DNA from 4 places in the Kosakonia sp. SMBL-WEM22 genome. Region 4 is predicted to be linked to each of the others. Evidence: predicted binding sites of a transcription regulator. Region 4 holds the regulator's gene; each other region holds the start of a gene.
The links. The regulator CRP, encoded in region 4, controls carbon source genes, mostly activating them, when cyclic AMP is high. The targets are predictions, from matches to a motif close to ATGTGANNNNNNTCACAT.

Region 1 (7,347 bases), 1.1 Mb from region 4:
CCCACAAACGCCCGAGCAGGCCCATATTTTTCCAGCTCGGGTTTTGCATCACCGGCAGAACGGCGGTAACGGTATTCTCCGTAAAGAGCTGCTGACGCGCCATGATGACTATAATGAAGCCAAAGGTGTAACCGAGGTTCTCCAGTAAAAAACCGCCGGGAATGCCCTCCAGCTGAACATGAAAAATGCCTTTAGCCAGTAACGAGGCACCCATCGATAAGCCTGCGGCAATCGCCGACCAGAAGAGCGCCATCGCGTCGCGCTCCATCTCTTTTTCACCATCCTGGCGAATATGTTCATGGATCGCCATCGCCCGCGAGGGCAGACGCTCCTCATCAACCTCTATCTCCTCGCCGCGCTCCTTCTCTTCGCTTTCGACGTTGATGTCATCGCTGTGCTGGTCAATCTTCTCTTCTTCTATTTTGTCCACGAAGGCCTCACTTTATTGATTTTTGTGCGTTAAGCGTAGCGGCTTTCTCCCTGTGTTCAGGGCGGTATCCTCCGAAATTATAGTGAAGAGCAAAAAAGGAGATAGTTTGCCTGGAAACAATGTATAAGATTATTAACACGCCGCACCGGCAACGGCGGCTATGCTGAAGTAAATCACCCAGACCACGACATAGACATCATAAGACACGCTGTTACAATGCGTTGCATTTTGATGAATGGCCTCGAAGAAGGCCGTATTCTGCAGGGAGACAATGATGAAATACCGCCTGTCGGCGCTTGCGCTGGCCACCACTGTGCTGGTCGGCTGCGCCAGCTCGAATGAGACGCAGGGGCGCTCGGACCCGTTAGAAGGGTTTAACCGCACCATGTATAACTTCAACTTCAACGTGCTGGATCCCTATGTTGTCAGACCGGTTGCCGTCGCCTGGCGTGATTATGTGCCGCAGCCGGCGCGTAACGGGTTGAGCAACTTCACCAGTAACCTTGAAGAGCCGGCAGTGATGGCGAACTACTTCCTGCAGGGCAACCCTTATCAGGGGATGGTTCACTTCACCCGCTTCTTCCTGAATACCCTATTGGGGATGGGCGGCTTGATGGATGTGGCCGGGATGTCGAACCCGAAACTGCAGCGCGAAGAGCCGCACCGTTTTGGTAGCACGCTGGGACACTACGGCATGGGTTATGGCCCTTATGTGCAACTGCCGTTCTATGGCAGCTTCACGCTGCGTGAAGATGGCGGCGATATGGCGGATACGCTCTATCCTGTGCTCTCCTGGCTGACCTGGCCGCTCTCCGTCGGTAAGTGGACGGTTGAAGGCATCGAATCGCGCGCTCAGTTGCTCGACTCCGACGGCCTGCTGCGCCAGTCCTCCGACCCTTATATTCTGGTGCGTGAAGCCTACTTCCAGCGCCATGACTTTATCGCCAACGGCGGTAAGCTGAAGCCGCAGGAGAACCCGAACGCGCAGGCGATTGAGGGTGATTTAAAAGATATCGACTCGGAATAAATGCCAATAAAAAAGGTGAGCCAGAAGCTCACCTTTTTTTATCTCTACGCGTTTATCAGAAGGCGTAGTTAAAGTTGGCACCATACAGCCAGGCGCGACCTTCAGATTTGAAAGTGTATTGCCCTTCGGTGAACTTCACTTTCTGGCCATGCATATAGGAGACGCCGACATCGACGGATGCATCTTTATTGAATGCATAGGTCGCACCGGTGCTCAGCCACAGGCGATCCTGGTCCGGAATGGAGATAGAGCGTTTATCGGCAGGAACCGGGCTGTCATCAAAGGCGATACCGCCGCGGAAGGTCCAGTTATCATCCATGTAATAGGTGGTACCAAGCGCGATACGGTAGGCATCTTTGTAGCCCTCTTCTTTATAGAAGAGCTGCTGACCCTGGCTACCCGTCGCTTTCAGCTGCTGGAACTGGCTCCAGCTGGTGTAGGCCAGGCTGTAGTGGATTGCCCACTGCGGATCGACACGGTTATAACCCGATATTTCCCACATTTCTGGTAAGTTGAGTGTCAGCGAGCCAGGGATAGTTGCACCGCCTGTTGCGACTGGCAGACCTTTCAGACCAAATTGCGGACCCAACACGTTAACCGCCAGAGGGAGATCGCTCTTATAATCGCCATCGAAGTCCACTTTCACTTCTGAGCGGTAGGTCAGACCCCAACGGTTATTTTTATCCAGTTCATACAGGATACCAGCGTTCCAGCCGAAGCCCCACTCATCGCCTTTCAGATGCGCAATCTGGGTATCACGCGGGATCAGATCGCTAAGACCCAGGGCACCGCCAGTGGCGAAATCAACCTGCTGCGGCAGATCGCCCGCGTAGCGTTCAATTTTTGCGCGTGCGTAGACGGCGTCGAAACCGAGGCCGAAGCTCCAGTTGTTATTAAGACGGTACGCACCGCTGAGGTTCAGGTTCAGCGTTTCGAGGTCGGTTTTACCGCCTATTGAGCCCGCAGCGAAATTGTTGTTGAACTCTGTCGCCAGGCCGTAGTTAGAGGTGACGGATGCGCCCCAGCCAAACTGATCGTTAATCGGCGCAACAAAGTGCAGGTTCGGCACCCACGCTGTCGGGGCAATATTGTCCTGACTGGCGTTGTTACCAATCGCAGAGCGTCCGGTTACATCTACACCAGGATCTACAAACACCGCGCCGCCGGAGAAGGTTGGGCGATCGAAGGTGGTAATCAGCGCCGGGTTACGGCTGGCATTACCTGCATCATCAGCAATTGCGCCTTCACCAGAGTAAGCGCGACCGAGGCCGGAGGCGGAGAATTCGTTGAGTTGAAAGCCTGCGGACCAGGCCTGGGTAGAAACGAGTGCCACTGCGACTGCCAGAGCAGACTTGGTAAAACGGGTTTTCTGGCTCATGACCATAACCTCATTCGAAGCGAGTTATTTTTATACAAACTTTTTTACGCCTTGTTAAAGAAGCGCGAAGTGTAGGGTCTGAGCTACCGCAGAGAAATCAGACCAGTGGCGAGAGTATAGGTCTGACCAGAACCAATGTTGCAAGTATGTAATCAAGATTTTTCAAATGTGATCTCCGAAACGGGATCTGCGTGGCAAATTTGGCCGTAGCACGGATCCCCGTTTTCGGTAGTTTTTGTTTTAGATCATTTTTAATTGTGATTTCGGTCACTTAAGGCCGTTCCGGCGATTAACGACTGGAGCGACCCTGCGCGGCGGCGTAAAATATGTGCAATCTTGACCTGGCACCCAGGGTGCGAATTTTGAGGAAATCTTCTATGAGTAAATGCAGTGCTGATGAAACCCCGGTTTGCTGCTGTATGGATGTCGGAACCATTATGGATAACTCCGACTGTACCGCCTCTTACAGCCGCGTATTCGCTAACCGCGCCGACGCTGAAGAGGCGCTGGCAGCGCTGACCGCCAAAGCGCGCAGCGTTGAGTCTGAACCGTGCCACATTTCTCCAACCTTTACCGAAGTGGCAGAGGGCGTGCAGCTGGATATCGATTTTGTTTTCGCCTGCGAAGCGGAAACCCTTATTTTCCAGCTCGGTCTGCGCTAAACTTCGCTCTCAACGCTCCCTCCTGTGGGAGCGTTTTTTTATCCGTTTATCTGTGCCTTAGCTCCCATTTTTTCCTCCCTGCCATTGGCTAAATGTAAAAGATTGGTTAAGACTGTTATCAGGTCAGACCACTTTATTGATTACGCTGTATACAGGGGAGTGTTATGAGTCAGGCATTACCGCTTGTCACCCGTCAGGGCGACCGCATTGCCATTGTCTGCGGGTTACGAACCCCATTTGTCCGCCAGGCGACCGCGTTTCACGGCGTACCGGCGATCGATCTCGGCAAAATGGTGGTGGGGGAGATGCTGGCGCGCAACGACATTCCCCCCGAGGTGATTGAACAACTGGTCTTCGGCCAGGTGGTGCAAATGCCGGAAGCGCCCAATATCGCGCGTGAAATTGTGCTCGGTACCGGCATGAATGTTCACACCGACGCCTACAGCGTCAGCCGCGCCTGCGCCACCAGTTTTCAGGCGGTGGCGAACGTAACGGAAAGCCTGCTGGCTGGCACCATCCGCGCGGGTATCGCTGGTGGTGCCGACTCCTCATCTGTACTGCCTATTGGCGTCAGTAAAAAACTGGCGCGCGCGCTGGTGGATGCTAACAAAGCGCGTACCGTCGGGCAGAAGCTCAAACTCTTCTCGCGCCTGCGTCTGCGCGATCTTCTACCGGTTCCGCCTGCGGTTGCTGAGTACTCGACCGGCCTGCGTATGGGCGATACCGCCGAGCAGATGGCGAAAACCTACGCCATTAGCCGTCAGGAGCAGGATGCGCTGGCGCACCGCTCCCATCAGTTTGCCGCTCAGGCCTGGAGTGAGGGCAAACTGGCGGAGGAGGTGATGACCGCTTATGCGCCGCCGTTTCGCGATCCGGTCGAGCAGGACAATAACGTGCGCGGCAACTCAAGCCTCGCCGATTACGCCAAACTGCGCCCGGCCTTTGACCGCAAACACGGCACCGTTACCGCAGCTAACAGCACGCCGCTCACCGACGGCGCGGCGGCGGTGATCCTAATGACCGAATCACGTGCCAGAGAGCTGGGCCTTGTGCCGCTGGGCTATCTGCGCAGCTACGCCTTTACGGCGATTGGCGTGCAGAAAGATATGCTGCTCGGTCCGGCCTGGGCAACGCCGCTGGCGCTGGATCGCGCAGGATTAACCCTGGCCGACCTGACCCTGTTCGATATGCATGAAGCCTTTGCCGCCCAGACCTTAACTAACCTGAAACTGATGGCCAGCGATCGTTTCGCCCGCGAGGTGCTGGGGCGCTCGCAGGCCACCGGCGAGGTGGATGAGAGCAAATTTAACGTGCTTGGCGGCTCGATTGCCTATGGTCACCCCTTTGCCGCCACCGGCGCGCGGATGATCACACAAACCCTGCATGAGCTGCGCCGTCGCGGCGGCGGTTTCGGTCTGGTTACCGCCTGCGCGGCGGGAGGATTAGGCGCGGCAATGGTTCTGGAGGCGGAATAATGACGGTTTCTGCATTTACCCTTGATGTACGCCCCGACAATGTTGCGGTCGTTACCATTGATGTACCTAATGAAAAGATGAACACCCTGAAGGCGGAGTTTGGTGCGCAGGTGCGCGCCATCTTAAAAGCGATCCGTGATAACCGTGCGCTGCGCGGTGTGGTGTTTATTTCGGCGAAGCCGGACAACTTTATTGCCGGGGCCGATATCAACATGATTGGTCGTTGCCAGAGCGCGAAAGAAGCAGAAGAGCTGGCTCTGCAGGGGCAGAAGATCATGGCGGAGATCCACGCCCTGTCGATCCCGGTTGTCGCCGCTATTCACGGTGCCTGCCTCGGCGGCGGGCTGGAACTGGCGCTGGCCTGCCATCGCCGCGTCTGCTCGGATGATGGCAAAACCATCCTTGGCCTGCCGGAAGTGCAGCTCGGCTTGCTGCCCGGCTCCGGTGGCACCCAGCGTTTGCCGCGGCTGGTAGGCGTAAGCACTGCGCTGGAGATGATCCTCACCGGTAAACAGCTGCGTGCGCGCCAGGCGCTGAAAGTGGGCCTGGTGGATGATGTTGTGCCGCACGACATTCTGCTGGAAACGGCGGTCGAACTGGCGCAGCAGGAGCGTCCGCTCAGCCGCCGTTTGCCGGTGCGTGAGCGCATCCTCGCCGGGCCGCTTGGCCGCACGTTGCTATTTAAGATGGCGGCGAAGCGAACCGAGCAGAAAACCCACGGCAACTATCCTGCCGCGCCGCGAATTTTATCGGTGATTGAAACCGGCCTGGCGCAGGGGCGCAGCAGCGGCTATGAAGCAGAAGCGCGCGCCTTTGGTCAGCTGGCGATGACGCCGCAGTCGCAGGCGCTGCGTAACATCTTCTTTGCCTCGACAGATATCAAAAAAGATCCCGGTAGCACCGTGGCCGCCGCGCCGCTGCGCAGCGTCGGCATTCTTGGCGGCGGACTGATGGGCGGCGGTATCGCGTATGTCACTGCCAGCAAGGGCAGGTTGCCGGTTCGCATTAAAGATATTAATGCGAAAGGCATTAACCATGCGCTGAAATACAGCTGGCAGGAGCTGGATAAAAAAGTGCGCCGCCGTTTTATCAAACCAGGCGAGCGCGACAGCCAGATGGCGAAGATCTCCGGCTCGCTGGATTACCGCGGCTTTGCTCATCGCGACGTGGTAATCGAAGCGGTATTCGAAGATCTCTCCCTCAAACAGAAGATGGTCAGCGAAGTGGAGGCACACTGCGCGCCACACACTATTTTTGCCTCAAATACCTCCTCGCTACCTATTGCGGATATTGCTGAAAACGCGGCGCGTCCGGGAAAGGTGATCGGATTACATTTTTTCAGCCCGGTGGAGAAGATGCCGCTGGTAGAAGTGATCCCGCATGCCGGTACCGATGAGCAGACCATTGCCACCACGGTGAAGCTGGCGAAGAAGCAGGGCAAGACGCCGATTGTGGTGGTCGATAAAGCGGGCTTTTATGTTAACCGTATTCTGGCACCCTACATCAGTGAAGCGATGCGCCTGCTGAGCGAAGGTGAGCCGATTGAGGCCATCGACCGGGCGCTGGTGAAATTCGGTTTTCCCGTCGGCCCGATACAACTGCTGGATGAAGTCGGCATCGATACCGGCACGAAGATCATTCCGGTGCTGGAGGCCGCTTACGGAGAGCGTTTTAGTGCGCCTGCAACCCTTGTCTCTGCGATTTTAAATGACGATCGCAAAGGGAGAAAAAATAGCCGCGGTTTCTATCTTTACCCGACAAAAGGGCGTAAAAGCAAAAAACAGCCGGATGCTTCGATCTACCGCTTAATCGGCGTGTCGGCGAAAGGGCAATCTTCGGCGCAGCAGATTGCCGAGCGCTGTGTTCTGCTGATGCTTAACGAAGCGGCGCGCTGTTTCGATGAGCAGGTGATCCGTAGCGCGCGCGATGGCGATATCGGTGCCGTTTTCGGCATCGGCTTCCCGCCATTTTTAGGGGGGCCTTTCCACTATATGGATACGCTGGGCGCGGCAAGCGTCGTGGCGTCGCTGCAGCAGATGGAGGCGCGTTATGGGGCGCGATTTGCACCGTGTGAAGCCCTGTTACGCATGGCTCAGGAGGGGAAACGCTTCTGGCCAGCAACGGAAAGTGAGCCTGTAAGTTAAGGTCGAAAAAAGTAAATGTGTTATACCTCATGGCCTTTGCGGTTATTTCATAAACAGTGATTGACTATACTTGCGCCATTGAGGTAAAAAACAGCGTTTCATTCAACGAATGAATCAGGCAAAATGCCCGGCCATCCCGTTTTTCTGTCAGCGTGATCTCTTTTCACCGGCAAAAGCGCGATGCTTCTGGTTAACAAAAGCGGTGCAATATGCAAGTTTTTATCATGCGTC
Region 2 (7,347 bases), 380 kb from region 4:
TGGGGGGGATTTCGGGGGTTTCAACCCCCGGCGGAAAGTCGAATGCAGTTTGCGTGGCCGGCCAGTTTCAGCTTGCCGAGGGTGGCTTCGGCGCTCTCTTTGCCTTTCAGCGGGCCCATCACAACGCGATTCCAGCCATTATTGCTGGTGATGCGTGAGTCAAAGCCCTCAAACGCCAGCTGCGCGCGGACGGTTTCCGCCTGCTCCTGGCCTTTGAATGAGCCGCACTGGATCAGCCAGCGGCGCTCATCTTTTTTCTCCGTCGGCTGCGCCTTCGCCGCTTCCGCTTCGCGCGTTACCGGTGCGGCCTGCTGCGTTTTCGGCTGCGCGGCGTTGCTGTGCGGCGGCGTCTGCAGCAGATCCTGATAGGGCTGCGAATTAGTGGCCGGTTTCTGCTGCGCTTGCTGTGTCTGGCGCGGCGGCGTGGCGGCGCGCGCAGGCTGTTGTTCCACCGTGCGCGGCTGCGTACGCGGTTGCTGAACCGGCTGGCTTTGCGACCATTGGGATTGCTGCTGTTGCTGCATCTGCTGAACCTGGCGCTGACGCTGTAAGGTTTGCTGGCGCTGCTCCGGCGTCTGCTCGTTCCACGGCACTTCGTTAAGCTGCGTCGGCATCTGGCGCATATCTGCCTGCATCTGGGCTAACAGCTGGCGCTGCTCATCGGTTAACTGCTCCGGTTTTTGCACTTCGCCCCCGGCCGTCGGCTCGGTCGGTGCCCGGACGCCTGGCTGGCGGCTCTCCAGCTCTTTAATATAGCGCCAGCGCTCTTCCGGCTTCGGCGGCAGGCCGTTACCGGTCACTTTCTGGTTCTGCAGGGATTCCGACTCTTCTTTCTTATGATGCGTAATAAAGTACAAACCACCGATAAAGGCGACCAGCACCGCGGCCGCTATCGCGACCATTGCTGGAGAGACCGCAGGCGCGCTGCGCTGCTTTTTCTTTGAGGTGCTCTTCTTTCGCCGCGCAGGAGTCGACTGGCTGCGGCGTACATAATCTCGTTGTGCCACTATCGTTTCGCTGTATTCATATTCGTTTAACAGCCCGCCATGTTACTTAAGCGACGGGGTTTTGACCAGAAGAGGGCGTCCGAAAGCCCCTGGCTTTACGTTAGCGCGCGCGTTGAGCCACGCAGGATTAATTCACAATCTAATAGTCGCGAGCCGCTGCTTACCGTGTGGCCTTGCAACTGCTCCAGCAGAAGCAGCATCGCTTCGCGCCCAATGTCGTAGCGCGGCTGCGCAACGGTGGTGAGCGGCGGGTCGCAATACTCTGCCAGCGAGATGTTATCAAAGCCGATAATCGACAGATCCTCCGGCACCTTCAGGCCCCGGCGTTTCGCCTGCGACAGCGCGCCAAGCGCCATCACATCGCTGTGGCAGAAGAGGGCCGTCGGCGGTTTCGGCAGGCTGAGAAGCTGCTCCAGCGCCTGCGCCCCGGCTTCGAAGGTAAAATCGCCACGGGTAATATAGTTTTTATCTACCGTCGCACCGGCGCGGCGCAGCGCCTGCACGTAGCCCTGTAAGCGGTAGTGACAGAGCGGCATCTCTTCAGGGCCGGCGATGCAGCCAATCAGCTGGTGCCCCTGCTCCTGCAGATAAGTGACGGCATTGAAGGCCGCGGTCAGGTTATCAATATGCACCGTCGGCAGCTCCAACTCCGGCGCAAATTCGTTGGCCATCACCATTGGCGGTAGATTGCGCTGCTCTTCAATGCTGGCGTCAAATGGCAGGCGTGAGCCGAGCAGCAGCATGCCATCAATTTGCTTGGTGATGATCAGATCGATAAAGGTCTTTTCCTGCTGGTTTTGGTGGGCACAGTCGCCAATCAGCACCAGGTAGCCATGCTCGGCGGCAGTTACTTCGATGCCGCGGATAATCTCACTAAAGAAGGGATCGCAAATATCCGGCACAATCACCAGCAGGGTACGGGACTCATTGCGCTTTACATTGCGCCCCATCGACTGCGGCAGGTAGCCCACTTCCATAGCCGCCTGCTCAACCCGGTTGCGGGTCGCCTGTGACACTTTTTCCGGGTTCATTAATGCACGAGAGACGGTTGCCGTAGAAACTTTGGCTTTCATGGCAACGTCTTTCATGGTTGCTGCCGCAACCTGATTTTTCGGTTTCACCTTGTTCTCCTCGCATGCACGGGCAGGCGTCGACTCATTTTTATCAGATAGTTAAGGGCACCGGTTACAGAAATTTCACAAAAAATGTGATGAATGTTGAATTTTACGCGCTGGCTCGCAGCATTAGCTTTCAATGGGGTCGACATCCAGTACCCATTTTACCCGCCGCGCATCGGGCAGGGTGTTAATCAGCGCCAGCGCGCCATGCACAATATGTTGCAGGCGAATGCGGGAGGGGTGCTGCAGCAGGATTTGCCAGCGGTAGCGCCCGGCGCGCTTGGCCGCCAGCGCCGGAACCGGCCCGAGGATCCAGAGCTGGTTATCCGCCAGCGGGCTCGCCTGCAGCAGGTTTTTCAGCTGTTGCAGGAAGAGCGGGGCATGCTGGTTGTTCTGATCTTCGGCGCGGATCAGCACATGGCTGGTCCACGGGGGCAGTTGCAGCGTCTGGCGTTCGGCCAGCGCCTGCTCGGCAAAGGTGTCATAGCCTTTATGCAGCAGCGTTTGCAGCAGCGGATGTTCCGGATGGTGCGTTTGCAGCACCACTTCGCCCTGCTTGCCGGCGCGTCCGGCGCGGCCTGAAACCTGCGTATAAAGCTGGGCAAAGCGCTCTGCGGCGCGGAAGTCAGCGGAAAAGAGCGCGCCGTCGACATCGAGGAGTGCCACCAGCGTGACATCCGGAAAGTGATGCCCTTTGGCGAGCATCTGGGTGCCAATCAGAATGCGCGCGCCGCCGCGGTGTACTTCAGCAAGATGTTGCTCCAGCGCGCCCTTGCGGCTGGTGGTGTCGCGGTCGATGCGCGAAATCGGTACGCCGGGAAAGAGCGGGGCTAGCGCCTGCTCCAACTGCTCGGTACCCAGCCCCACAGGCAGCAGGTGCGTGGAGCCACACGACGGACACTGGCGCGGCACCGGGCGCTGGCTGTCGCAGTGGTGGCAACGCAGATGCTGCTGCGCCTGGTGGAAGGTGTAGTAGTGATCGCAGCGCGCGCACTCGGCGATCCAGCCGCAATCATGGCAGAGCAGCGCCGGAGCGAAGCCGCGCCGGTTGAGAAAGAGGATCGCCTGGTTACCCGCTTGCAGATGCTGGCGCAGGCGGTTAATTAAAGCCGGTGCCAGCCCCGCCTGCAGCGGCTGGGCTTTCATATCCAGCACGTGCTGCATCGCCGGGCGTGCATGACCTGCGCGGCGGGTCAGGCGCAGAATGTGGTATTTCCGCGCCCGCACATTGTGCAGCGTCTCCAGCGCTGGCGTCGCCGAGCCGAGGATTATTGGGATCTGTTCACTGTGCGCGCGGTAAACAGCCAGATCGCGCGCATGGTAGCGCCACCCCTCCTGCTGTTTATAGGAGCTGTCGTGCTCCTCATCAATAACAATCACGCCAAGATTTTTAAAGGGGGTGAAAAGCGAGGAGCGTGTGCCAATCACAATGGCTGCTTCACCGCTTTTCGCTTTCTGCCAGGTGGTCAGGCGTTCGCTGTCGTTAAGGCCAGAGTGCAGCACCTCAACGGGGGCATTAAACCGCTCGCGAAAACGGGCGATGGTTTGCGGTGTGAGGCCAATTTCCGGCACCATCACCAGCGCCTGTTTGCCCTGTTCGAGCACATTTTCCAGCACGCTCAGGTAGACTTCCGTTTTGCCGGAGCCGGTAACGCCCGCCAGTAACCAGGCGGAGAAGCGATCCGCCGCGCTGTGGATCGCGCCAACGGCGGTGGCCTGTTCGGTATTGAGCCGCAGGCGATCGCCGCTAACGGCAAAGGTGCTGCGCCAGTCCGTAAACGTCGGCGCTTCGCTGTTCATCTCCACCAGCCCTTTTGCGCGCAGCGCTTGCAGGGTGACGCTTTTCAGATCCAACGCCGCTAACTGATGTTGCCACACTTTGCCTTTGCGCAGCGCTGATAACGCCTGCTGCTGTTTCGGCGACTTGATGCGGTTAATGTCGGTGGCCAGGCCCTGTTCGGTGGCGAACCAGTAGCCCTGAAACTCGGCGCTGGCCGGTTTGGTCTGGCGCAGCAGCACGGGCAGGGCGTTGAATAACACATCGCCAATGGGGTGATGATAATAGTCGGCCGCCCACAGCAGCATTCGCCAGACGGGCATTGAAAACGCGGGCTCGCTGTCGAGCACCTCTTCAACGCTTTTCAGCTCCGCCAGTGGCAGCTCGCTTTTGTCGCTGACCGCCACCACAATTCCGACGCGGGTCTGATTACCAAACGGCACGCGCACGCGAAAACCGGCGCTGGCGGGAGTTCCCTCCGGCAGCAGGTAATCGAAAGTGCGGGGCAGCGGTACAGAGAGCGCAACGTGGGCGACGGGCATTTCATCATCCTGGCTTGAAAAGTGGCGGGTTAGTATACACATTGTTAAGACGGTCGAGCGGATCAGTTTGCATACGCTGGTTAATTTCTGTATGATTCGCCGCCTTTGATGCTCATTGCGGCGTCGAAGATTCACTTACATATCAACTCGCGTGGTGTCTGGCGTTAGGGCTGGAAGAGCGACGCGGCCTTAAACTGAGGTTTCCCATGAAAAAAGGTATTCACCCGAATTACGTAGCGATTACTGCAACCTGTTCTTGCGGTAACGTGATCGAAACCCACTCTACTCTGGGTCACGATCTGAACCTGGACGTGTGTGGTAAATGCCACCCGTTCTTCACCGGTAAGCAGCGTGATGTTGCAACTGGTGGCCGTGTTGACCGTTTCAACAAACGCTTCAGCATCCCGGGCAGCAAGTAAGTTGCCAAAGAAAAAAGCGCCGAAAGGCGCTTTTTTTGTCTCTGCGGTTTGCCTCAGGGGTAATGTTTTTGTGATGAGCCTCACAAAAATATTGCTCTGGTCAAAAAACAGGCATATTCTGTCGGCATACATCTCCTCACACTACTTGAGCGTTAAAGGATCATTTGTATGCTGACAGCAATGAAAAACGTATTTATGTCTTACCTGCTCTCACTGGCAGAAGTGCATCCGGAAGTGACGCGTTTCTGATAAGCAGGTGCGATAAATTAAAAAGGGCGGAATGTGATTTCCGCCCTTTTTATTGCGATCAGTATTCCCACGTATCCGGGTCGATACCCATTTCACGCATAATCACTTTCGCCTCTTCCGGGATCTCATCGCTGCGCTCTTTGCGCAGGTCTTCATCATTCGGCAAAGGCTGCCCGGTGAACGCATGTAAAAACGCCTCGCACAGCAGTTCGCTGTTGGTGGCGTGGCGCAGGTTATTCACCTGACGACGGGTACGTTCATCGGTGAGGATTTTCAACACCTTAAGAGGAATGGACACCGTAATTTTTTTTACTTGCTCACTCTTCTTGCCGTGCTCAGCGTATGGGCTGATATATTCGCCGCTCCATTCAGCCATGAGATACCTTTAATCCTCTCAGTCATTGATCTATACCCGGTCGCGCCGGGCCGTAATTGCGCGTAGTTTACCGTAGAGTCATCGGGGTGACACCGTGTATCGCTCTGCAATATCGTACGAAAGCATATAATTTTAACGGCTATTATGCGATTGCTCAATCTATACGCAAAGAAGTTTAGATGTCCAGATGTATTGACGTCCATTATTCCAGTGTTTACTCTGTGACCTGACTTTTCATCCATTAAGCCAGGAAGCCTCCACCATGACGCGTAAACAGGCCACCATCGCAGTGCGTAGCGGATTGAACGATGACGAGCAGTACGGTTGCGTTGTCCCCCCGATTCACCTCTCCAGTACCTATAACTTCACCGGTTTTAACGAACCTCGCGCCCATGACTACTCGCGTCGCGGTAATCCTACGCGTGATGTGGTGCAGCGCGCGCTGGCGGAGCTGGAGGGCGGTGCGGGCGCGGTGATGACCAATACCGGCATGTCGGCAATTCATCTGGTGACCACGGTTTTCCTCAAGCCTGGCGATCTGCTGGTGGCACCGCACGACTGTTACGGTGGCAGCTATCGTCTGTTTGATAGCCTGGCGAAGCGCGGCTGCTACCGCGTGAAATTTGTCGATCAGGGCGATGAGCAGGCGCTGAAAGCGGCGCTGGCGGAAAAACCGAAGCTGGTGCTGGTAGAAACTCCCAGTAACCCATTGTTGCGCGTCGTAGATATTGCGAAAATCTGTGGGCTTGCGCGGGAAGCCGGTGCGGTGAGCGTGGTGGATAACACCTTCCTGAGCCCTGCGTTGCAAAACCCGCTGGCGCTGGGGGCGGATCTGGTGCAGCACTCCTGTACCAAATACCTCAACGGCCACTCCGACGTGGTAGCTGGCGTGGTGATTGCAAGGGATGAGGCAACCGTCACCGAACTGGCATGGTGGGCGAATAATATTGGCGTCACCGGCAGCGCCTTCGACAGCTATTTGCTGCTGCGCGGGCTGCGCACCCTGTCGCCACGCATGGAAGTGGCGCAGCGCAATGCGCAGGCGATTGTCGACTTTTTGCAGACCCAGCCGCTGGTGAAAAAGCTGTACCACCCCTCTCTGCCTGATAATCAGGGCCATGAGATTGCGGCGCGTCAGCAAAAGGGTTTTGGTGCGATGTTGAGTTTTGAACTGGATGGCGATGAGCAGACGCTGCGTCGTTTCCTGAGCGGGTTGACGCTGTTCACGCTGGCGGAATCGTTAGGCGGGGTTGAGAGTTTAATCTCCCACGCCGCGACCATGACCCACGCGGGCATGGCACCGGAAGCACGCGCCGCCGCCGGGATTGGTGAGACGCTGCTGCGCATCTCTACCGGTATTGAAGATAGTGAAGATTTGATTGCCGATCTGGAAAATGGCTTCCGGATCGCCGCTGAGGGGTAAACATGAGTGTGATTGCGCAGGCAGGGACGAAGGCTCGTCAGCTGCACAAATTTGGTGGCAGTAGTCTGGCGGATGTGAAGTGTTATCTGCGCGTAGCAGGGATCATGGCGGAGTACTCGCAGCCGGGCGACATGATGGTGGTCTCGGCCGCTGGCAGCACCACCAACCAGTTGATCAGTTGGCTTAAACTGAGCCAGACCGATCGCCTCTCTGCGCATCAGGTGCAGCAATCACTGCGCCGCTATCAGCTCGAATTAATTAACGGCCTGTTGCCTGCCGATGTCGCCGATGGCCTGACCAGCGCCTTTATTCACGACCTGGAACATCTCGCCGTACTGCTCGACAGCGGCATTACCGATGCCGTTTATGCCGAAGTCGTGGGTCACGGTGAAATCTGGTCCGCGCGCTTGATGGCAGCCGTGCTGAACCAGCAGGA
Region 3 (7,347 bases), 410 kb from region 4:
AACTCCAGAATCTCATGCTGCGAGAGAGCGGCGGTCGGCTCGTCGAGGATCACCACCTGCGCATCAAAGGCGAGCGCGCGGGCAATTGCCACCATATGACGCTGGGCAATGCTGAGGGTTTTAAGCGTCGCACGCGGATCGATCTGCACCTCCAGCCGGGCGAGGATTGCGCGTGCCTGCTGGTGCATGGCGGGCCAGTCGAGCTTTTTCAGCAGCCCTTTATAGAGATAGTGACCAACAAAAATGTTTTCGGTGACCGACAGCTCGTCGAACAGCACCGTCTCCTGGTGAATGGCGGTAATGCCGACTCTGTGCGCCGCATCCGGCGTCGGCAGAGAGATGGGGATCGCTTTATAGAGGATCTCGCCCTCATCGGGCTGATAAATGCCGGTCATCACTTTGACCAGCGTCGATTTGCCCGCGCCGTTCTCGCCAATCAGGGCGGTTACGTGGCCAGGCCAGAGATCAAGCTGTACGTTCTCAAGTGCGCGCACGCCGGGAAAGCGCTTGCTGATGCCCTTAAGCGACAGCAGTGGGGTGGATGCCGTCATGATAACTCTCCGGTTTTTACCCCCTCCCGTCAGAGAGGGGAAAGGGTCAGAACATCTTCGAGAACTTATCAATGTTGCTGGCATCGTAGACGAAGGGTTGCGCCATCGCGCCATTGCCGTCGGCATCCAGCGTCACTTTCCCTAAGCGGCCCATGCTGGCTTCCGTTTTCGTCGCCGTCCCTTTCACCAGATCGTTCGCTAAATAGGTGGCGGCATAGCCGAGATCGATCGGGTTCCAGATGGCGAAACTTTTACTGGCACCGGATTTGATGGCACCTGCCATTTCAGAGGGCAAGCCGAGACCGGTAACGTAGACTTTGCCGATTTTGCCCTGGTCCTTCACCGCCTGCGCGGCGGCGACAATGCCGACGGAGGAGGGGGAGACGATCACTTTCAGATCCGGGTAAGACTTCAGCAAACCCACCGCTTCGCGGTAGCTTTTATCGGAGAGATCGTCGCCATACGCGACGGTGACCAGATTGACGGAGGGGTACTTCGGCAGCACCTTTTTCATCTCCGCAATCCAGATATTCTGGTTGGTGGAGGTTGGCGTGGCGCTCAGAATGGCGACGTCCCCTTTCTCAACGTTGAGCGCTTTCAGCGCATCGGCAGCAAGCTTGACGTTGGTTTCGCCAATCAGCGCGTTGTTGGAGGGGTTGAGGTGGATCTGCCTCCCGGCTTTCGCCACGCCGGAGTCCCAGGACACCACTTTGATACCGCGCTGCATCGCTTTTTTCAGCACCGGTACTACGGCGTCGGGATCGTTGGCGGAGATGGCGATCGCATCTACCCCCTGGGCGATCAAGCCGTTCAGCACTTCGATCTGCGCTTCTGCCGTGGTGGTGGTCGGCCCGGTGTAGATCACTTTAACGTCGCCTAACTCTTTTGCTGCCTCCTGCGCGCCGGTGTTGGCGGCTTCAAAAAAACCATTCCCTAACGATTTCGCCACCAGGGCGATTTTCACTTCGGCGATGGCGGAACCGGATAACGCCATCATGACAACGGTGAGGATCAAGCTTGCTTTTGTTTTCATTGCTCGTACTCCACGGATGACACTCCCGTCTGCTTTCGTATTGCCGAAATCACCAGGGAGTGGTTTTTTGCAGGTGAACAGAGTTCGCCCCGTCTGCGTGAGCGGGGCGCGTTTTTTTAGTGGTACAGGTCTAACGCCGATTGCAGCGGGTTGACGCCGAAGCGTTTGCCCAGTGCGATCAGTTCTTCACGGGTGATGGTCTGTTTCATACCGCCCATCGAATAGACTTTGACTAACACCTCGGCGGATTTTTCTGCGGTGTCGATCAGGCCAAAGGCCTCATCCAGCGTCGGGCCGCTGCCGAAAACGCCGTGGAACGGCCACAGCACCAGCGAATGTTTCTGCATGTCGTTGGCGGTGGCGCGGCCAATCTCATCGGTGCCCGGCACCATCCACGGCAGAATGCCGACGCCGTCCGGGAAGACCACCAGACACTCGGTGCTCCCTTCCCACAGCTTGCGGGTAATCAGATCCGAGCTGTTTTCCAGCACGTAGGTCAGGGCGATAAGGTTGGTGGCGTGGCAGTGCATGATCACCCGATCTTTGCCGCCGGTCGCCTGGATGCGCTCGCAGTGGGATAAGAAGTGCGCCGGCAACTCGGAGGTGGGCACCGCTTCGTTCGTCAGCCCCCACAGGATGTGGTAACCAGCACCATCGCTGTCGACTTTGACCACGCCGAGGTTGGCCGTTGGATCGAGCTGCACGTTGCGGAAAAATTTGCCGGAGCCGGTGACGATAAACGGCGTGTTGGCGAGCAGCGGCATCGGCTGGCTGAGGGGAATGTAGCGCGGCTGCGGGTGGAAATCTGCTTCATAGGGCGCAATATCCGCATCGTCGAGACGCAGGGTCAGATTGCCGCCGTTGCGTTCGTCCCAGCCCTTCAGCCAGGCGTCGGTTGTCGCTTTAATCATCCCCTGGACGAACCAGGCGTTAATAATGGTCTGCATGTATGGAGTTCCTGTTGGTTCTGTTGCCGGATGGCGCTGTGCTTATCCGGCCTACATAAATCGGTTGCTCGGTAGGCCGGATAAGGCGTAAGCCGCCATCCGGCACAGCATTGGTTAAGCGGTGCGCCCGTTTTGTAGGCCGGATAAGGCGCAAGCCGCCATCCGGCACAGCATTGGTTAAGCGGTGCGCCCGTTTTGTAGGCCGGATAAGGCGTAAGCCACCATCCGGCACAGCATTACTGGCGCTGGCGTAATACCGCTTGCTCATACGCCCGCACGCTCTCAAGCCACTGACTGCCGGCGGGGGTATCGTGGCGCTGACAATAGATCTCCCACACCGCCTGCCATGGCAGGGATTTCTGCTCTTCGAGCAGCGCGAGGCGCGCGGTGTAATCGCCGTCGGCTTCCAGCTGGCGCAGCTGTTCAACCGGCTCCAGCAGGGCGCGCAGCAGTGCTTTTTTCATATTGCGGGTGCCAATCACCCACGCGGCGATACGGTTGATAGAGGCGTCAAAGAAGTCGAGGCCGATATGCACACGGTCAAACAGCTGGTGGCGAATGATCTCGCTGGCGATGGCCTGGGTTTCATCATCCAGCAGCACCACGTGATCGCTGTCCCAGCGCACCGGGCGGCTGACATGCAGCAGCAGGCGCGGCACATAGAGCATGGCGGCGGAGATTTTGTCGGAGATCACCTCCGTTGGGTGGAAGTGGCCCGCATCCAGGCAGAGCGCGGTCTGGCGGCTGGTGGCGTACCCCATATAGAACTCATTCGAGCCGACGGTGTAGCTCTCGGCACCGATGCCGAACAACTTGCTCTCCACGGCGTCGATATGGTGCGCCGGATCCAGTTTCTCGCTCATTGCTTCGTCCAGCGCAGCAAGCAGACGCTGGCGCGGGGCCAGGCGATCGACGGTCACATCCTTCATGCCATCCGGCACCCAGATATTCATCACTGACGGCGTACCGAGCTGCTCACCGAAGGAGGCAGAGACGCGGCGGCTGGCCTTCACATGCTCAATCCAGAACTGGCGCACCTCATCATTGGCATGAGAGAGGGTAAAGCCGTCGGCGCTAAGCGGGTGAGAGAAGCAGGAGGGGTTAAAATCGAGCCCCAGCTTGTTGGCTTTCGCCCACGCAACCCAGTTTTTAAAGTGCTCCGGTTTGATCTCGTTGCGCGCCACTGGCCCATCGGCTTCATGATAAATGGCGTGCAGATTAAGGCGTTTAGGGCCGGGGATCAGGCTCAGTGCCTGCTCCAGATCGGCGCGTAATTCGGCGGCGTTGCGCGCTTTCCCCGGATAGTTACCGGTGGCCTGAATACCGCCAGTCAGGCTGCCTTCCGGGTTTTCGAACCCGGCCACATCGTCGCCCTGCCAGCAGTGCATTGAGACCGGCAGGCGATCGAGCTGACGCAGCGCCTCCTCGGCGTCGATGCCGACCGCGGCAAAACGTTCCCTGGCAATCTCCCAGGCCTGTTCAAGTTGAGTGGTCATGCGCAAAGCTCCTTTGTCTGTCGTTTTTGCTGAAAACGCGCGACATAGCGGGCGATTTCATTATCAGAATCGGGGGTAAAGGTGAGCAGGGGGTGATTAGCCGCCACCACCTGACGGAACTCATCGACGTTGGTCAGTTCATCGAGCGTCATCAGCTGTACGCCAATATTGCCGAGCGTTGAGGCTTCAACCGGCCCGGCGACCACCGGCAATCCGCAGGCGTCGGCGCAAAGCTGGTTCAGCAACTGGTTCTGGCAGCCGCCGCCGACAATGTGCAGGCGGGTAAAGGGCTTGCCGCGCAGGGTCGCCAGCTCGCTCAGCACATCGGCATAGAGCAGGGCGAGGCTGTCGAAAATGCAGCGCGCCAGTTCGGCGGCGCTCTGTGGCACGGGCTGATCCGCATCGCGGCAGGCGGCCTGGATCTCGGCGCTCATGTTTGCCGGGTTGATGAAGCGCTCATCGTTGGGGTTGATGATGAAGCGGCCGACCGCGATCTGTTCGGTGAGGGCGATAAGCGCGGGCAGGTCGCTGATGTTCTGCTCTTTCAGCACCCGCTGTAACAGCCACAAGCCCATGATGTTTTTCAGCACGCGGTAGCGCCCCTCGGCACCGCCTTCATTGGTGATATTGGCAGCGAGCGCGGCGTCGCTGGTGTAGGGCGTTTTGCTCTCAAAACCCATCAATGACCAGGTGCCGGAAGAGAGATATGCCGCATCGTTATCGGCCAGCGGTGAGGCGATCACTGCGCTGGCGGTATCGTGGCTGGCTACGGCGACCACCGGAATAGCGTTGCCCTGCGGGCAGATCCAGTCGCCAATCACATTTCCCGGATGGGTCGGTGTACCAAACCAGCTTGCGGGCACGCCAGCCCAGTCGAGCAGCGTGGCGTCCCAGGTGTCGGTGTTGATATTGACCAGTTGCGTAGTGGTGGCGTTGGTGTACTCCCAGTTGCGCTGCCCGGTCAGGCGGAAGCTGAAGTAGTCCGGGATCAGCAGGGCGTGCTCCACCTGCTCTACGGTGTGCGGCTGCTGTTCCGCCAGCGCGCGTAACTGGTAGAGCGTGTTGAAGGGGAGAAACTGGATGCCGCTGCGGCGATAGATATCGGCTTTGCCCGGCTGCTGGAAAGCGCGCTGCATAATGCCGTCGGTGCGGCTGTCGCGGTAGGCAATGGGCAGGCCGACGCGTTCGCCTGCGCGGTTAATCAACACATAATCGACGCCCCAGGTATCAATGCCGATGCTGTCAGGCTGCACGCCGGATTCGCACACCTTTTGCAGCCCGGTGCGGATCTCGACTTCCAGGCGGTCGATATCCCAGCAGTCGAAGCCGTCGACGCTCTGTAAGCAGTTAACAAAGCGGTGAATTTCCTGAAGCGTCAGCGCCCGGCTCCGGCAATCGTAACGCGCCAGCATTACCCGTCCGCTGGAGGCACCTAAATCAACCGCGACGCAGTGGCGAAAAGTCATGATGAGGTCCTTCATAGAGTCATTGCGGACAGTCTAAAAAAGGGGGCGTGGGGTCTACCTTCTTGCTACTGACAGCGGCGAAGGGGCGCTGGCAAGAAAGCAAAGATGAACGTGAGAGAGTTCACAAATTCCAGTGATGACGGAGTCTTACGCCATTGTGACTCTCGCCACATTTCCCGATCTTTCCGGGCGTTTCTTAAAAAACGGGCAGCTTATGCGCGAAATGGCGTCGAAAATTAAAGGTGAGGTTGGCCGCCCTTAATTACTATTTTGAGACTGTTTCTCATGTGCTGGGGCGATCATGACCATACTGCATAGCGTCGATTTCTTTCCGCCAGGTAAATCACCGGTTGCCATTGAGCCGCGGCTGCCGCAGGCGGCTTTCCCTGAGCATCATCATGATTTTCATGAAATTGTGATTGTTGAGCATGGCTCCGGCATTCATGTCTTTAACGGCCAGCCTTACACCATCAGCGGTGGCACGGTCTGCTTTGTGCGCGATCATGACCGCCATCTCTATGAGCACACCGATAATCTCTGCCTGACCAATGTGCTCTACCGCTCGCCGGATGCTTTCCAGTTCCTTGCTGGGTTAAACCAGCTGTTACCGCAGGAGCAGGAGGGGCACTACCCGTCGCACTGGCGGGTGAGCCAGCAGACGCTGGGGCAGGTGCGCGGCATTATCAGCCAGATGGAGGCGCAGGGCGCGGAACTGGAAACCCACGATATTGCCAACCGCGAAATGCTCTTTATGCAGCTGCTGGTGCTGCTGCGTCGTAGCAGCCAGCAGGCGGAGATGGGCAACAGCGACGCGCGGCTTAACCAGCTGCTGCTGTGGCTGGAGGATCACTTCGCGGAGGATGTTTGCTGGGCGTCGCTTGCCGAGCGCTTCACGCTCTCTTTGCGCACGCTGCATCGCCAGCTTAAACAGACCACCGGCATGACGCCGCAGCGCTATCTGAACCGCCTGCGGCTAATCAAAGCGCGCCATATGCTGCGCCACAGCGATGAGAGCGTAACGGATATCGCTTTTCGTTGCGGGTTTGGCGACAGTAACCACTTTTCGACCCTGTTTCGCCGCGAGTTTAGCTGGTCACCGCGTGAAATTCGCCAGGGGCGCGATACCCTGCTTCAGTAACGAGAAGAGAATCACCGATTTTTGGCTGCGCTTTGGCTAATAATGTCAGGTTAGTGCATGCAGAGGTGATGATGTGACAGGCCAGCTTATTCTTCGTCGGGACGACTTTTTTCCGCGCGCCGGTCAGGCGGTGGGGGTGGCGGACCGCTACCCGCAACATGTGTTTGCCGAACATACCCACGAGTTTAATGAGCTGGTGATGGTATGGCGCGGCAATGGCCTGCATGTGCTTAACAACCGCCCCTACCGCATTACGCGCGGCGATCTCTTCTATATTCGCGCCGAGGATTGCCACTCTTACGCCTCGGTTAACGATCTGGTGTTGCAGAACATCATCTACTGCCCCGAGCGGCTTACGCTCAATCTCGACTGGGGGGGGCTGATCCCCGGCTTTAGCGGCGGAGCGTGGAGCCCGCACTGGCGCATCGGCAGCAGCGGCATGACCCAGGCCCGCCAGGTAATTGCCCAACTGGAGCATGAGAGTAACAAGAGCGACCCACTGGCGAATATGATGGCGGAAACGCTCTTTGCCCAGCTGGTGATGACCTTAAAACGCCACCGTTTCGCCGCCGATAACCTTGCCGCCACCCACAGCGAAGCGCTGCTGGATAAGCTGATCACTGCCCTTTCCGGCAGCCTGAACCGCAGCTTTGCGCTTGAGCAGTTTTGTGAGCAGGAGCAGTGCAGCGAGCGCGCCCTGCGCCAGCAGTTTCGCT
Region 4 (7,347 bases):
CACCTCACCTGCATTAGTTAATGTCCCTTGGACACAATTAATATTGTCCATAAGACACTATTAAGCAAGCCCCCCGTCTGGATTATTTTTATACTGAATATATAAGCCGATGAAAATACATAAAATAAAAGTTCGCTTGCCGCTCCTGGACGGACTGATAAACTTGCTGCGTGTGTAACGAGATGAGTCAGTGATGATCAGTGAAGCAGAATATCTGGATTCTTACGATCCCAGCCGTTTTCCCTCGCCGCTAGTGACGGTCGATAGCGTGCTGTTTAGCCTGCATCAGCAGACGCTCTGCGTACTGTTGGTGGAGCGCGCCAGCCAGCCGCAACAAGGGTGCTGGGGATTGCCCGGCGGCTTTATTGATATGGCGCAGGATAGCTCTACCCGTGCAACGGCGCTGCGCAAGCTGACGGAAAAAACCGGCGTCTCGCCCTCATGGCTTGAACAGCTTGATACCTTCTCCGGCCCAGAACGCGATCCGCGCGGCTGGAGTTTGACCGTCGCCTGGTACGCGCTTATTTCGTGGGTCGCCTGCGCGCCCCATATCGCAAGCGTCAGCGATGCCAAATGGGTGCCGGTTGCCAGCCTCGATGATCTTCAGTTGGCCTTCGATCACGGCGAGATCATCCACGCCGCGCTGCGCCGCTTACGGCAGAAAACGATGTATTCGTTACTGCCCGTTTACTGTTTGCCTGATACGTTTACCCAAAGCCAGTTGCAAGAAGCGACAGAGATTATCCTCGGCCAGCCGATCCAGCGCAAAAGTCTGATCCGCCGTTTTGAAGCCTCCGGTATGTTTGAAGAGACCGGGGAGAGTGTGGCGACCGGGGCGCGAAAAGCGCGTTTGTGGCGACGTAAAGCAGATGTCGATATCCACCTTTTTTCACGTAACTTGCTGGCGGATTGAAGCATAGCTCGCTGATTTCCCGTTAAATGAATAAACGGGTGCCTCGCGTGCGTTTATAGTTGTCCCACTTTTTATCTATTTTCTTGTGCTATGACAGACATTACACCTTCACAACTTGCGCATTTGAAAGATGATATGCATGGCTTTCGCCCGATGCGTGGCGCGAGCAATCCACATCTTCAGACCATGCTGCCGCGTCTTATTCGCCGTCGCGTCGCGTTTGAACCCTGGTGGCAGCGCCTCGAGCTGCCGGACGGGGATTTTGTCGATCTCGCGTGGAGCGAAGAGCCGAACCAGGCGCGGCATAAACCGCGGCTGGTGGTGTTTCATGGCCTTGAAGGCAGCCTGCACAGCCCCTATGCGCACGGCCTGATCAATGCGGCGAAACAGCGCGGCTGGCTGGGCGTGGTGATGCATTTTCGCGGCTGTAGCGGCATCCCGAATCGCCTGAACCGCATCTACCACTCCGGCGAAACCGAAGATGGCACCTGGTTTCTCACCTGGCTGCGTCAGGAGCTTGGCGAGGCGCCAACCGCAGCGGTGGGATATTCGCTGGGCGGAAATATGCTCGGCTGCCTGCTGGCGAAAGCGGATGACGATCTCCCCCTCGACGCGGCGGTGATTGTTTCCGCGCCGCTGGTGCTGGAAGCCTGCAGCTATCATATGGATAAGGGCTTCTCACGCGTTTATCAGCGCTATCTGCTCAACCTACTAAAGGCCAATGCCGCGCGCAAACTGCGCGCCTATCCCGGTTCGCTGCCAACCACCATGGAGGTGCTGCGTAAAATGCGGCGCATCCGCGATTTTGATGATGTGATTACCTCAAAAATCCACGGCTTCGACGATGCGCTTGATTACTATCGCCGCTGTAGTGCTATGCCGCTGCTGCCGCAGATTCGTAAACCGACGCTTATCATTCACGCCAAGGACGATCCGTTTATGGATCATCACGTCATTCCCGATCTTGCGCAATTACCCGCTAATATTGAGTATCAATTGACGGAACATGGCGGGCACGTCGGCTTTGTCGGCGGCACGCTGCGTCGCCCGGAGATGTGGCTTGAAACGCGCATTCCGGACTGGTTATCCGCTTATCTGGGAGCATCATGATTATTCCGTGGCAAGAAGTCGACGCCGACACGCTCGACAATCTGATTGAGAGCTTTGTCTTGCGCGAAGGCACCGATTATGGTGAACATGAGCGTTCACTTGAGCAAAAGGTCGCCGACGTAAAACGGCAATTGCAGCGCGGCGAGGCCGTACTGGTGTGGTCAGAGCTGCACGAAACGGTGAACATTATGCCGCGCGGGCAGTTCCACGACTAACCGGGTGCCGGGCGGCTTTGATACTGAACAACAGCTTTTCTTCAGGGAGTTGCTATGTCCGCCAAACATCCGGTCATCGCCGTCACTGGCTCCAGCGGCGCGGGAACCACCACCACCAGCCTCGCCTTTCGTAAGATCTTCGCCCAACTCAACATGCACGCGGCGGAGGTGGAAGGCGACAGCTTTCATCGTTATACCCGTCCGGAAATGGACATGGCGATCCGCAAAGCCCGCGATCTTGGGCGGCACATCAGCTATTTTGGCCCGGAAGCGAACGACTTCGGCCTGCTGGAGCAGACCTTCAGCGAGTATGGCCAGAGCGGCCAGGGCCAGGCGCGGAAATATCTCCATACTTACGATGAAGCCGTGCCGTGGAATCAGGTGCCAGGAACCTTTACCCCATGGCAGCCATTGCCGGAACCGACCGATGTGCTCTTCTACGAAGGGCTGCACGGCGGTGTGGTGACGCCGCAGCACGATGTGGCGCGTCACGTCGATCTGCTGGTGGGCGTGGTGCCGATTGTTAACCTGGAGTGGATCCAGAAGATGATCCGCGACACCAGCGAGCGCGGTCACTCCCGGGAAGCAGTGATGGATTCGGTAGTGCGCTCAATGGAGGATTACATCAACTACATCACGCCGCAGTTCTCCCGCACTCATCTCAACTTCCAGCGCGTTCCTACCGTCGATACCTCCAACCCCTTCGCCGCCAAAGGCATCCCTTCTCTGGATGAGAGCTTTGTGGTGATTCATTTCCGCAATCTGGAGGGGATCGACTATCCGTGGCTGCTGGCGATGTTGCAGGGCTCGTTTATCTCGCACATGGATACGCTGGTGGTGCCGGGTGGCAAAATGGGGCTGGCGATGGAGCTGATTATGACGCCGCTGGTGCAACGGCTGATGGAAGGTAAAAAGATTAAATAACCCGGCGGAAAGCGCCGCCGGGCGAGCTTATCAGGCTTCTACCACTTCGTAGGAGTGGGTAATCTTAACCGCTTTTTCCAGCATCAGCGCCACGGAGCAGTACTTCTCAGCCGAGAGGTCGACCGCGCGGGATACCGCAGCGTCTTTCAGCGCTTTGCCGGTAACGATGAAGTGCAGGTTGATATGGGTAAAGTAGCGCGGCGCTTCTTCCCGGCGCTCGGAGGTCAGCTTCACTTCGCAATCGGTGACGTCATGACGCCCTTTTTGCAGGATCGACACTACGTCAATCGCGCTGCAACCCCCGGCGGCCATTAAGACCATCTCCATCGGGCTGGGAGCTTTGTCCCCGGAGTTGCCATCCATCAAAATTTGGTGGCCGGATGCGGACTCACCAAGGAACGTTAACCCTTCCACCCATTTCACTCGTGCCTGCATTTTCATCACTCCGGTATGGCAAATTTTTTCACAGATTACGCGTACATAACAAAACGCGCAACGGAAGGCGACCTGCGTCATGCTGAAGCGAGACACCAGGAGACAGGCGCCAAAAGCTATGCTAAAACAGTCTACATGCTACAGAGAAACATTGACGTTACGAATGTACGCAAGGGATATCATACATTAGAGACCGCAGATGTCGCTGACGGTCCACTTCCCGGGACTTGGGAAGCTTTGATTGCAACCCCAGAAGCTGAATGATTCACGCCGTTTCTGGAGCCAGCTTATAACAGAGGATAATCGCGCATGGTGCTTGGCAAACCGCAAACAGACCCGACTCTCGAATGGTTCTTGTCTCATTGCCATATTCATAAGTACCCGTCGAAGAGCACGCTGATTCACCAGGGTGAAAAAGCGGAAACGCTGTATTACATCGTTAAAGGCTCAGTGGCAGTGCTCATCAAGGATGAAGAGGGTAAAGAGATGATCCTCTCTTACCTCAACCAGGGCGATTTTATTGGTGAACTGGGCCTGTTTGAAGAGGGTCAGGAGCGCAGCGCCTGGGTTCGCGCCAAGACCGCCTGTGAAGTGGCGGAGATCTCCTACAAAAAATTCCGTCAGCTTATCCAGGTGAACCCGGATATTCTGATGCGCCTCTCCTCGCAGATGGCGCGTCGCCTGCAGGTGACCTCGGAGAAAGTCGGTAATCTGGCGTTCCTCGACGTGACCGGCCGTATTGCTCAGACTCTGCTGAACCTGGCGAAACAGCCGGACGCCATGACCCACCCGGACGGTATGCAAATTAAAATTACCCGTCAGGAGATCGGTCAGATCGTCGGTTGCTCCCGCGAAACGGTTGGTCGCATTCTGAAAATGCTCGAAGATCAAAACCTGATCTCCGCCCACGGTAAAACTATCGTCGTCTACGGTACGCGTTAATCTGCAAAATGGCGCATCGCTCATGCGGTGCGCCATTTTTGTTTTCCCATGTGGCGCAGGCTGATTTACCACCCCGAAATCAACTACGCACTGCGACAAACGCTGGTGTTATGCCTGCCTGTGGCGGTTGGGCTGCTGCTTGGTCATCTGCAACAGGGGCTTCTCTTCTCGCTGGTTCCCGCCTGCTGCAATATTGCGGGTCTCGATACCCCACATAAACGCTTCTTCAAACGCCTGATTATCGGCGGCTCGCTGTTTGCCGGCTGTAGCCTGGCGGTGCAGCTTCTGCTGGCAGAGAATCTTCCGCTACCGGTAATCATGACGGTGTTAACCCTGCTGCTGGGCGTGACGGGCGAAATCAGCGCGCTGCATGGCCGCTTGCTTCCCGCGTCTCTCATTGCCGCCATTTTTACCCTCAGCCTCGCCGGGAACATGCCGGTGTGGGAGCCGCTGCTGATCTACACCCTCGGCACCTTGTGGTACGGGCTCTTTAACTGGTTCTGGTTTTGGCTGTGGCGCGAACAGCCGCTGCGTGAATCTCTCAGTTTGCTCTACCGGCAACTGGCGGAGTATTGCGAAGCGAAATATAGCCTGTTAACCCAGCATGTCGATCCGGAAACCGCGCTGCCGCCGCTGCTTGACCGCCAGCAGAAAGCGGTGGATCTGATTAGCCAGTGTTACCAGCAGCTGCATATGTTGGCAGCCAATCAGAACAATGACTACAAGCGCCTGCTACGTGTCTTCCAGGTCGCGTTGGATCTGCAGGAACATATCTCTGTCAGCCTGCATCAGCCGGAAAAGGTGCAGAAACTGGTCGAACAGACCCACGCCGAGCAGGTGATTCGCTGGAATGCACAAACTGTCGCAGCTCGCCTGCGCGTGCTGGCGGATGACATCCTCTACCATCGCTACCCGACCCGCTTCACCATGGAGAAGCAGGTTGGCGCACTGGAAAAAATTGCCCGTCAGCACCCGGATAATCCGGTCGGGCAGTTCTGCGCCTGGCACTTTAGCCGTATCGCCCGCGTGCTGCGCACCCAGCGCCCGCTCTATATTCGCGATTTGATGGAGGATAAGCAGGAGCGTCTGCCGCTGATCCCGGCACTGAAAAGTTATCTGTCGCTGAAATCAACCGCCCTGCGCAATGCCGCGCGCATCAGCGTGATGCTCAGCATCGCCAGTCTGATGGGCAGCGCATTAAATCTGCCGAAACCCTACTGGATCATGATGACGGTGATGGTGGTAACGCAGAACGGCTACGGCGCGACGCGGGTGCGCATCGTCAACCGTGCCGCCGGCACGCTGGCCGGGCTAGTGGTGGCGGGTATGACGCTGCACTTTCATGTGCCGCTCGGCTTTACATTGGCGGCGATGCTGATGATCACCCTGAGCAGCTATTTGATTATCCGCAAAAGCTACGGCTGGGCGACGGTCGGTTTTACGATTACGGCGGTCTATACCCTGCAAATCCTGACGCTCAATGGCGATCAGTTTATTCTCGCCCGGCTTGTCGATACGTTGATTGGCTGCCTGATTGCTTTCGGCGGAATGGTGTGGCTGTGGCCGCAGTGGCAAAGCGGCCTGCTGCGCCAGAATGCGCACGATGCGCTGGAGGCCTATCAGGATGCGATTCGCCTGATCCTCAGCAACAATCCAGAAGCAACGCCGCTGGCATGGCAGCGTATGCAGGTTAACCAGGCGCATAACGCCCTGTTCAACTCCCTCAACCAGGCGATGCAGGAGCCCGGCTTTAACAGCCGCTACCTGAGCGATATGAAACTGTGGGTTACCCACAGCCAGTTTATTGTTGAACATATCAACGCTATGACGACGCTGGCGCGCGAGCACACCATGCTGACGCCGGATCTGGCGCAGCGCTATCTCGAGTCATGTGAAATTGCGCTGCAACGCTGCCAGCAGCGGCTGGAGTATGACGGACCGGGAGAATCCGGGGATGTGAATGTGATGGAAGGGCCGGAGACGCTGACCCATGGACCAATGAGCACGCTGGAGCAGCATCTGCAGCGCATCCTCGGGCATCTGAGCACCATGCACACCATCTCGTCGGTGGCATGGCGTCAGCGCCCGCATCATGGCATCTGGCTACGTCGACGCCTTACGCGTTAACCACGCTCGCCACGGCCTGCGCAAAGCGCTGCATCCCTTCATCGATGTCCTGCTCCTCGATAATCAGCGACGGCGCAAAACGCATCACATCCGGACCGGCATTCAGCACCATCACGCCCGCTGCGGCAGCCGCATGCAGAAAGTCGCGCGCACGGCCTTTGTACTGCGGTTTCAGCTCGGCACCAATTAACAGGCCCATACCGCGAATATCGCTGAACAGGTCGTACTGCTCATTAATTTTTTGCATATGCTGAACAAAGTGCTGACGCTTGGCACTGACGCCATTCAGCACTTCAGGGGTATTGATGATATCGAACGCGGTGCCGGCCACTGCGCAGGCCAGTGGATTGCCGCCGTAAGTGGAGCCGTGGGAACCGGCATGGAAGACGCTGGCGATTTCATGCGTCGTCAACATGGCGCTGACCGGGAAACCGCCGCCGAGGGCTTTGGCGCTGGTCAGAATATCCGGCGTCACGCCGTAGTGCATATAGGCGAACAACTCACCGCTGCGCCCCATCCCGCACTGCACCTCATCAAACACCAGCAGCGCGTTGTGCGCATCGCACAATTCACGCAGGCCTTTGAGAAACTCAGGCGTGGCGGCAGTAACGCCGCCCTCGCCCTGAATCGGCTCCACCACCACGGCGCAGGTGTGATCGTCCATCACCGCTTTAACCGCGT

Region 1: the regulator CRP is predicted to act here: its motif matches at 3,091-3,108, upstream of HF650_RS16400 (YfcZ/YiiS family protein).
Region 2: the regulator CRP is predicted to act here: its motif matches at 2,213-2,230, upstream of cytR (DNA-binding transcriptional regulator CytR).
Region 3: the regulator CRP is predicted to act here: its motif matches at 5,649-5,666, upstream of rhaS (HTH-type transcriptional activator RhaS).

The regions. Positions count from the first base shown of each region.
Region 1 is NZ_CP051488.1:3,419,402-3,426,748, reverse strand. It holds gene HF650_RS16415 (formate/nitrite transporter family protein) at 1-430, opposite strand, end outside; gene mlaA (phospholipid-binding lipoprotein MlaA) at 705-1,457, shown strand; gene fadL (long-chain fatty acid transporter FadL) at 1,513-2,835, opposite strand; gene HF650_RS16400 (YfcZ/YiiS family protein) at 3,213-3,497, shown strand; gene fadI (acetyl-CoA C-acyltransferase FadI) at 3,662-4,972, shown strand; gene fadJ (fatty acid oxidation complex subunit alpha FadJ) at 4,969-7,116, shown strand; gene sixA (phosphohistidine phosphatase SixA) at 7,326-7,347, shown strand, end outside.
Region 2 is NZ_CP051488.1:4,908,761-4,916,107, reverse strand. It holds gene ftsN (cell division protein FtsN) at 21-1,007, opposite strand; gene cytR (DNA-binding transcriptional regulator CytR) at 1,103-2,128, opposite strand; gene priA (primosomal protein N') at 2,252-4,444, opposite strand; gene rpmE (50S ribosomal protein L31) at 4,651-4,863, shown strand; gene metJ (met regulon transcriptional regulator MetJ) at 5,171-5,488, opposite strand; gene metB (cystathionine gamma-synthase) at 5,751-6,911, shown strand; gene HF650_RS23665 (bifunctional aspartate kinase/homoserine dehydrogenase II) at 6,914-7,347, shown strand, end outside.
Region 3 is NZ_CP051488.1:4,940,309-4,947,655, reverse strand. It holds gene HF650_RS23860 (sugar ABC transporter ATP-binding protein) at 1-551, opposite strand, end outside; gene rhaS (rhamnose ABC transporter substrate-binding protein) at 598-1,584, opposite strand; gene rhaD (rhamnulose-1-phosphate aldolase) at 1,701-2,531, opposite strand; gene HF650_RS23845 (L-rhamnose isomerase) at 2,768-4,027, opposite strand; gene rhaB (rhamnulokinase) at 4,024-5,493, opposite strand; gene rhaS (HTH-type transcriptional activator RhaS) at 5,795-6,631, shown strand; gene rhaR (HTH-type transcriptional activator RhaR) at 6,705-7,347, shown strand, end outside.
Region 4 is NZ_CP051488.1:4,533,581-4,540,927, forward strand. It holds gene HF650_RS21865 (NUDIX domain-containing protein) at 194-913, shown strand; gene HF650_RS21870 (hydrolase) at 1,004-2,023, shown strand; gene HF650_RS21875 (YheU family protein) at 2,020-2,238, shown strand; gene HF650_RS21880 (phosphoribulokinase) at 2,293-3,162, shown strand; gene HF650_RS21885 (OsmC family protein) at 3,193-3,597, opposite strand; gene crp (cAMP-activated global transcriptional regulator CRP) at 3,907-4,539, shown strand; gene HF650_RS21895 (YccS/YhfK family putative transporter) at 4,588-6,666, shown strand; gene HF650_RS21900 (aspartate aminotransferase family protein) at 6,656-7,347, opposite strand, start outside.